Regions from separate parts of the Pedobacter sp. KBW01 genome, predicted to be linked through region 2. Evidence: riboswitches for the same ligand, from Rfam matches in the RefSeq annotation. Region 2 holds a riboswitch; the other holds the start of a gene.
What was found. Region 2 has a riboswitch for thiamine pyrophosphate ahead of DBR40_RS22290 (TonB-dependent receptor). Riboswitches for the same ligand answer to the same signal wherever they lie in the genome.
Positions count from the first base shown of each region.

Region 1: linked by a shared signal. The riboswitch ahead of thiS (sulfur carrier protein ThiS) and the one ahead of DBR40_RS22290 (TonB-dependent receptor) in region 2 are both predicted to bind thiamine pyrophosphate.

Region 1 covers NZ_QAJQ01000016.1:31,121-35,555, reverse strand. The annotation lists gene DBR40_RS17160 (thiamine phosphate synthase) at 1-104, opposite strand, end outside; gene thiC (phosphomethylpyrimidine synthase ThiC) at 111-1,994, opposite strand; gene thiS (sulfur carrier protein ThiS) at 2,124-2,327, opposite strand; TPP riboswitch at 2,391-2,478, opposite strand; gene DBR40_RS17145 (leucine-rich repeat-containing protein kinase family protein) at 2,708-4,015, shown strand; gene DBR40_RS17140 (VOC family protein) at 4,050-4,435, opposite strand, start outside.
Region 2 covers NZ_QAJQ01000027.1:16,749-21,183, reverse strand. The annotation lists gene carB (carbamoyl-phosphate synthase large subunit) at 1-864, opposite strand, end outside; gene DBR40_RS22300 (carboxypeptidase regulatory-like domain-containing protein) at 1,077-1,394, opposite strand; gene DBR40_RS22295 (AAA family ATPase) at 1,833-2,369, shown strand; TPP riboswitch at 2,557-2,655, shown strand; gene DBR40_RS22290 (TonB-dependent receptor) at 2,712-4,435, shown strand, end outside.

The DNA of each region.
Region 1 (4,435 bases), on a different contig from region 2:
GGTTTGCGCAAATGAAAAATAGGTAAACCAGCCTCAAAAAGCTGGTTTACCAATAAGGTTTCATTTTTTAAAATCTTTGGATGCGCAATTACAATCAGTTCCATTGTGTTTTATGAATATATTTCGCTTCCTTTTTGGGTAAACTCTTTCGATTTTTCCTGCATTCCTTTGGTCAGTGCATCTGCGGTCTCCAGCCCTTGTTGTGCGGCATATTCGCGCACATCTTGTGTGATTTTCATAGAGCAGAAATTTGGTCCGCACATAGAACAGAAGTGGGCAATCTTAGCGCCTTCGGCCGGCAGGGTTTCATCGTGAAATTCCTTAGCGGTATCAGGATCAAGTGAAAGGTTAAACTGGTCTTCCCATCTAAATTCGAAACGTGCTTTACTTAAAGCGTTGTCGCGGTATTGCGCGCCCGGGTGGCCTTTGGCCAAATCAGCCGCATGGGCAGCAATTTTATAGGTAATTACCCCGTCTTTCACATCTTTTTTGTTCGGTAGGCCCAAATGTTCTTTAGGGGTTACATAGCAAAGCATGGCGGTTCCAAACCAACCAATCATGGCGGCGCCAATGGCCGAAGTAATGTGATCGTAACCCGGTGCAATATCTGTAGTTAAGGGGCCTAAGGTGTAAAAAGGCGCTTCCGAGCAGTGTTCGAGTTGTTTTTCCATGTTGGCCTTAATCAGGTGCATGGGTACGTGCCCGGGACCTTCAATAATGGTTTGTACATCGTGTTTCCAGGCAATTTTGGTTAGTTCTCCCAAAGTTTCGAGTTCCGAAAACTGCGCTTCATCATTTGCATCGGCAATACAGCCCGGTCTTAAACCATCGCCTAATGAGAACGCCACATCGTAAGCTTTCATAATTTCGCAGATTTCTTCGAAATGGGTGTAAAGGAAGTTTTCCTTGTGGTGTGCCAAACACCATTTGGCCATGATCGATCCGCCACGCGAAACAATACCGGTAATCCTTTTGGCTGTTAATGGCACATAACGAAGCAATACGCCGGCATGGATGGTAAAATAATCTACCCCCTGCTCTGCCTGCTCAATAAGCGTGTCGCGGAAGATTTCCCAGGTAAGGTCTTCTGCTTTCCCGTTTACTTTTTCTAATGCCTGATAAATAGGAACGGTACCAATAGGCACCGGCGAATTGCGGATAATCCATTCGCGGGTTTCGTGTATGTTTTTTCCTGTCGATAAATCCATAATTGTATCGGCGCCCCACCTACATGCCCAAACGGCCTTTTCTACCTCTTCTTCAATGGTTGAGGTAACTGCAGAGTTACCAATATTGGCATTGATCTTTACCAGGAAATTACGGCCGATAATCATCGGTTCCAGTTCGGGGTGATTAATGTTACATGGAATTACCGCACGGCCTGCGGCCACTTCTGCCCGTACAAATTCGGGGGTAATGTAGCCTTTTGGGGTATTGGCGCCAAAGCTGTTGCCCTGGTGCTGGTGGTTCATTACCTCGTGCTGGTTGCCAAGCTGTTCGTTTAAAATATCGATCTGCTGGTTTTCGCGGATGGCAATATATTCCATTTCGGCAGTTATAATGCCTTTTTTGGCGTAATGCATTTGCGATACATTGGCGCCTGCCTTTGCCTGATAAGGTTTATTGATATGGTTAAACCTTAAAATATCGAGTTTACTATCGGCCAGGCGCTGCTGTCCATATGCCGATGATAGCTGATCGAGCTGCGTTACATCCAGGCGGTCTTTTACCCATTGCTCGCGCAGGCGTGGCAAACCTTTCCTTACATCAATAACCGCGTTAGGATCGGTATAAGGGCCACTGGTATCGTACACCGTTACCGGCGGGTTTGGCTCGGTTAAACCAAATCCATTATGGATTTTAGTGTCGGTTAAGCGGATTTCGCGCATGGCCACATGTATATTGTGGATTTTGCCGGGCACAAATATTTTGGTAGATGCCGGAAACGGGCTGCGGCTGATTGCTTCGGCGTTAGGGGTTTTTTCTTGTTTCATATTAGAAGAGTGACTGAATGATTGAATGGGGAATAATTGAGTGATTGAATGACAGAATTGACGAATGAATGAAGGATTAATTGGACTGTATCTTCAATTAACTCATTTAAATCCAATCATTCGTCGATTTTATCCGCCCTGAGTAGCTTTAATGAGTATAATCTGATCGCCAGGCTGTAAGATATGCACAGGCCAGCTCGATTTCGGCACGATAGTTTGGTTAACGGCAATGGCCAGACCATTGGTTGCTGAAACTGCCAGATAATTAAGCATGCGTTCAATAGAACAGGCTTCGCCAAGAAAATGGTTTTGATTGTTTATAGTTACTTCCATGTTTAAAAAAAATTGGAAAAACTATAGAGATTGCCCCTAACAGGGTACGAAAAGACGGCAACAGATGTTGCACTCACTTTTCCCTTCGGCAGTACTAACTACATCAGGTTCGAAGGGTATTTCTCAGCACTAGGCACCCCTAAAGTTTTTTGTAAATATAGCGCTATAATTTACTAATGCAAATAAAAAATAAATCTGAGTCGGGCCGATGAAACTTATGATGAGCTTCTTATGATTGTATTATCAGTTTGAATTTATTGTTTGAAGAAAATAAACATAGATAAAATCTATTTTCTTTTATTTTAATATAGTTTCCGCTGTTTAGTGTTCATTTCCTTATATAGCGGTATCTTCGCGTGTAATTAAAATCGAAGTACATTATGGGGCAAACCTTATTACAACTGCAAAGCGGTGAACTTAATGGATCGGTATCGTTAAAATTAACTGAAAACCTGACCCACTTCCCTTTAGCCATATTTGACCTTGCCGATACACTGGAGGTACTGGATCTTTCGTTTAATAAGCTGTTTGCCTTGCCCGAAGATTTTGGCCGCTTAAAGAAATTACGGATTTTCTTTTGTTCTGAAAATCATTTTAAGGTGCTGCCTGAGGTACTGGCCGATTGCCCTCAGCTCGAAATTGTAGGTTTTAAGTCTAATCAGATCGAAACAGTGCCAGCCAAGGCATTAAACCCTAATCTCCGTTGGCTGATTTTAACCAATAACAACATCGCCACCTTACCTGATGAAATTAGCTTTTGCCCACGCATGGAAAAACTTATGCTGGCAGGAAACCGACTTGTGGCTTTGCCTGAAACGCTTAGCCGATGTAAAAACCTGGGTTTGTTGCGTATTGCGGCAAATAAGCTGCATGAGTTGCCACAATGGATAGCCACCATGCCTAAGTTAGCGTGGATTGCCTTTTCTGGTAATAATTTTAGTAAAACCCCTGCTGTTGAAAAACTTTCGGCCATCAACTGGCATGATCTGGAAATCAGCCATGTATTGGGCGAAGGCGCATCGGGTGTGATTTCGAAAGCCAACCGCACCATTAGTGATGAAATACAGGAGGTAGCGGTTAAGATTTTTAAAGGAGATGTAACCAGCGATGGGTTGCCGGAAGATGAAATGATGGCTTATATTGCTGCGGGTTTTCACCCCGGGCTGGTTAACCTGATTGGGCAGATTGCATTGCACCCTGAAGATAAAAAAGGTTTGGTGATGGAACTTATCCCGCATCATTTTTATAACCTGGGCAATCCGCCAAGTTTAGAGAGTTGTACACGCGATGTTTTTCCTGCTGATCGGGTACTGACTGAAAAACAGGTTTTAGGTATTGCAAGAATAATTGCTTCGCTGGCCAATCAGTTACACAGCGCAGGGATTATGCATGGCGATTTATACGCGCACAACACCTTGATTGATGATGAAGGAAGTGCTTTGTTCGGTGATTTTGGTGCAGCCAGTTTTTATAATCAGCTTAGCGCAAAACTGGTTTTTGCATTAGAACGCATTGAAGTGTTGGCCTATGGTTACCTGCTCGATGATTTACTGGCGTTGCACAGGCAATCTATTAGCAGAAAAGTTTTAGAAAGTATAGCTGCACTGAGGGATGCCTGTTTGGTGCCGGATGTGGCAAATCGCCCTGGCTTTCAAGATTTGGTAACAGAATTGAGTAAAATTGACTAGTCCCGCTTATATTTCTCAGGACTAGTCATATTTTTTAACCGTTGGTGGTAAAGTTAACCATCCACTGGATACCGAACCTGTCTTTAAAACTGCCAAAGTAATCGCCCCAGAACATATCAGCCATTGGCATTTCAATGGTTCCACCTGCTGAAAGACCATTAAACAACCTGTCGGCATCATCGCGACTTTCGGCTTGTAAATTAATGTACATGTTGTTTCCTTCTGTAAGTACATGGCCTGCAGATGGTACGCAATCAGAAGCCATTAAAATGGTGTGCCCGTTAATCGGTAGTGCCACATGCATTACACGGTTTTTTTCTGCCTCAGATAGTTTGTCGCTTTCAGGTGCATCGCCCATTCTCGCAAAAAAGGTAAACTCACCACCAAAAACAGATTTGTAGTGGTTAAAAGCTTCTTCGG
Region 2 (4,435 bases):
ACCGCCGGCAAAGTTTCCGATGGCACGCATCATTTTAATCGCCTGGTTACGCATTTCCTGGTAACAACGGTCAGATAAAGTCATGGCCGGAGCAACAGTAATCGAATCACCAGTGTGGATACCCATCGGGTCGAAGTTTTCGATCGAGCAGATAATGATTACGTTATCGTTGCTATCTCTTAACAACTCTAACTCATACTCTTTCCAGCCTAAAACTGCTTTCTCTACCAAAACCTCGTGTGTTGGCGAAGCTTCTAAACCACGTTTAAGTGCAGCATCGAATTCTTCTTTTCTGTGCACAAAACCACCACCAGAACCACCTAAGGTATATGATGGGCGGATTACCAATGGAAAACCAATTTCCTGAGCGGCTTCTTTACCTTCTAAGAATGAGTTGGCAATTTTCGATTGAGCAACACCTACGCCTATATCAACCATTAACTGGCGGAAGGCTTCGCGGTTTTCTGTTTTCTCGATTGCATCAACATCAACCCCTACAACTTTAACACCGTATCTTTCCCAAACACCGCGTTCTTCTGCTTCTTTACAAAGATTAAGTGCTGTTTGGCCACCCATAGTTGGTAGCACGGCATCAATTTTAGGTAAACTTGCATCAGCAATATGCTCTTGCAAAATCTCTTCGATCGAATCAACTGTTAACGGACGAAGGTAAACATGGTCGCCGATAACTTTATCCGTCATAATAGTAGCCGGATTAGAGTTGATAATTGATACGGTAATCCCTTCTTCTTTTAAAGATAGGGCCGCTTGAGAACCCGAGTAATCAAATTCACAGGCTTGGCCAATAATAATTGGTCCAGATCCGATAATTAGTACTGAGCGAATGGAAGTGTCTTTAGGCATGATAAAGCTTAAACAATAATTAAAATTCTAAAGTATTGGTTCATTTAAGAACCTTAGAAAGCAACGAGATTTAGTGCTATTGCGAAGAAAAATCCCAACTGTTCTGTCGGGATGCAAAGATACATCTTTAGCGCGATTTTAAGCTGATTTTTTTAAAATAAAAAAGAGGCCTTTATTCTGCCTCTTTTTTATCTTTTCTTTTGTTAAAACACCTACTGTTGTAATTTAATTTCGCCTAAATCTGTAGTAGCACTATCTTTCACTGCCACCTTTTCAATAACAGCATCTTTGTACGGCGCGTTGGCCTGTATCCAAACTGTATAAACGCCTTCTTTAAGGTTAGAAAAGGTGAAAACTCCCTGGCTCAACTGTGCCTTTAAGGTATCGGTTCCGGCTACAAGTGAAACAGAAGCAGCAGCATCTGAAGGAGTGATTTTACCAATAATTCCGCCTAACTTAATATTTGTATAGGCGATTGCCCCCAGGGCAAAAACAATGAGCAGCGCTAATATTGCACATAACTTTTTCATTGGTTTAGTTTTTAATTTTCAACTGTCTAAAATAAATAACACCAATTAGTACAAATAGTTTTAAATAATGAACAGCCAAAATTCAAAACGTACTAATAATTATACACAATAGTAGTGCCGAAATATACAATTGTAATCTGAATGTTAATAAGTGTTAAAATAACACTAAGAAACTGCCCTCAGAAGTCAGAATTAAGTCACGAAGTTGTGATGTTCGCAATATTGGCAATAATGTTGTAATAAGTAGAACATATATGCGTTTTGTATATACTTTAGACAATGATCTAAAGCTTCCTCCGCGGATTAGTTACCCGCCATGAGGATTTCTTCATAAATAGTTTGTTTGGTTTATTATCCGGTTAGAGGAGCCCTCCTCAACCGGATTTTTTCTTTTAAGGCATTTTCTTTTACATTTGAACCTTGTCAGAATACATTTACGTGAATAAAAATATTAAAAAGATCGCCGTTGTTGGTCCCGAGAGTACAGGTAAATCAACACTGTCTCAATTATTGGCCAGGTACTATAAAGTTTCGTGGGTACCTGAGTACGCCCGCTATTATTGCGAAAACCTGGTTACAGATTATACCTTACAGGATGAGGAGAACATGTTTTATGGTCAGGTGGCACTCGAAGATGCTATCCTTGCCGTAACAGAAAGTGATTTTATTATTTGCGATACCACTTTTATAACGGTTAAAATATGGAGCGATGAAGTGCTGGGCAAAACCCCGCAATCGGTTTTGGATACCCTACCCAAAAGGCCCTACGATTTATATCTGTTAATGGATATTGATTTGCCCTGGCAAGATGATCCGCTGCGCGATTTCCCCAACCAACGCGAATACTTTATGGAAGTATGGCATAAAGAACTAAAAGCACTCGATGCAAATTATGTAGTAATTAGTGGCCTGGGCGATGATAGGTTGGCCAATGCTAAAAAAGCAGTTGACGATTTTTTAGCTGGATCAGCATAATAAATTTTCGAATATTGCGATTACGCCGTCAATTTTTTGAACTTTTAGCCCCATAATATCACAATATCCGCCCGAATTGCCAAATATTCCCTACATTTGCACCATCATTAGGGGTGCCTTGTTTAAATAAACACAAAAACAGGCTGAGAACATACCCATTGACTTGAATAACCAAATCAAAATATTCAATTTTCAAAAACTGAACATTGAAATTTGATTATTGGAATTTTAAAGTCATGCACCTGATCCGGGTAATGCCGGCGTAGGGATTGGAGTTATGGAAGTTTAACTAAAAATCGGGGAAACCCCTTTTTCCGGTTGGTTTAACTAAAAACAAGAACATTGAAAAATTTACTATTTGCAGCGCTTGTTGCAATATTGCCTTTCTTTGCATCGGCACAACTTGCTGTTACCGGCAAGGTAACGGACCAAAACCGTAATGCCCTACCTGGGGCCACCGTTAAAATAAAAAATAAGAAAACCATTGTATTGAGCGATGCAGGCGGAAACTTCACCCTATCAAACCTCGCTGATGGAAAATATACCTTTGTAGTGAGTTATGTTGGGTACAAAACTGAAGAAAAAACAGTAACCCTTTCGCAAAACAGTACGATAGATTTCTCTTTAACCGCGCAGAATTTTCTGGCCGATGAAGTGATTGTAAGGGCAACAAGGGCCACCGAAAAATCGGCAACTACTTATAAGAACATTGGCAAAGAAGAAATCCAGCAAAATAACTTTGGCCAGGATTTACCTTTTATTTTACAGAATACTCCAGGTGTGGTAGTTAATTCGGATGCAGGTGCTGGCGTTGGTTATACCGGAATCCGCATACGGGGAAGCGACAATAGCCGCATTAACGTAACGGTTAACGGTATTCCAATTAACGATAGCGAAAGTCAGGGAACATTTTACGTAAACATGCCCGATTTTGCTTCATCAGTTGATAATGTTCAGATTCAGCGAGGAGTAGGTACTTCGACCAATGGAGCCGGTGCTTTTGGTGCCAGCTTAAACATCCAGACTACCGCCAGCGAAACCGAACCTTATGCAGAAGTAAATAGCACTTATGGTAGTTTTGACACCTGGAAAAACACCGTAAAAGTTGGAACAGGCTTAATTAACAACCGTTTTAGTTTCGATGGCCGTTTATCGAGAATCAGTTCTGATGGCTATGTAGATCGTGGTTCATCTTTACTTAAATCTTATTTCCTTTCAGGTGCATACCATGGTAACAAGGATTTATTGCGCGTAAATGTTTTCTCTGGTAACGAAAAAACTTATCAGTCGTGGAATGGCATTCCGCAATCGCGTTTAGAAAATGATGTGGCTGGCATGAATGCCTATATAGCCCGGAATGAGCTTAGCGCGGAAGACGCAGCTAACCTGTTAAACTCAGGAAGAAGATATAACAGTTTCTTATACAATAACCAAACTGATAATTATGTTCAAAACCATTATCAGTTAATTTATGCGAGACAGTTCTCTGATCAGTTCTCATTTAACGGAGCGCTACACTATACCCAGGGCTCAGGCTACTACGAAGAATACCGTGTGCAGGATCAACTAAAAAATTACGGCTTAAATCCGGTTGTTATTGCCGGTGGTACGCCAATTACCAAAACAGATTTGATTCGCCGCCGCTGGTTAGATAACGACTTTTATGGCGTTACCTATGCGTTTAACTATGTTCCGCAAAAGAACCTCAACTTTACGCTTGGTGGTGCATATAACGAATATAAAGGTGCACACTTTGGACAGGTTATCTGGGCACAATATGCCTCAAACGGCAATATAGACAGGCATTATTATGATAACGATGGCTTTAAAACAGACTTCAACACCTATGCTAAGGTTAACTACAGCCCTATAGAATCGTTAAGCTTGTTTGCTGATTTACAATACCGCCGCGTTTATTACGATATCGCCGGAACTGAAAACAAATTGAATTCACTCGCCATAAATAAAACTTTAAATTTCTTTAATCCTAAGTTTGGCGCTACTTACTTCATCAATCCCGAAAGTAATGTATATGCCTCATTCAGCGTGGCTAACAAAGAACCTAA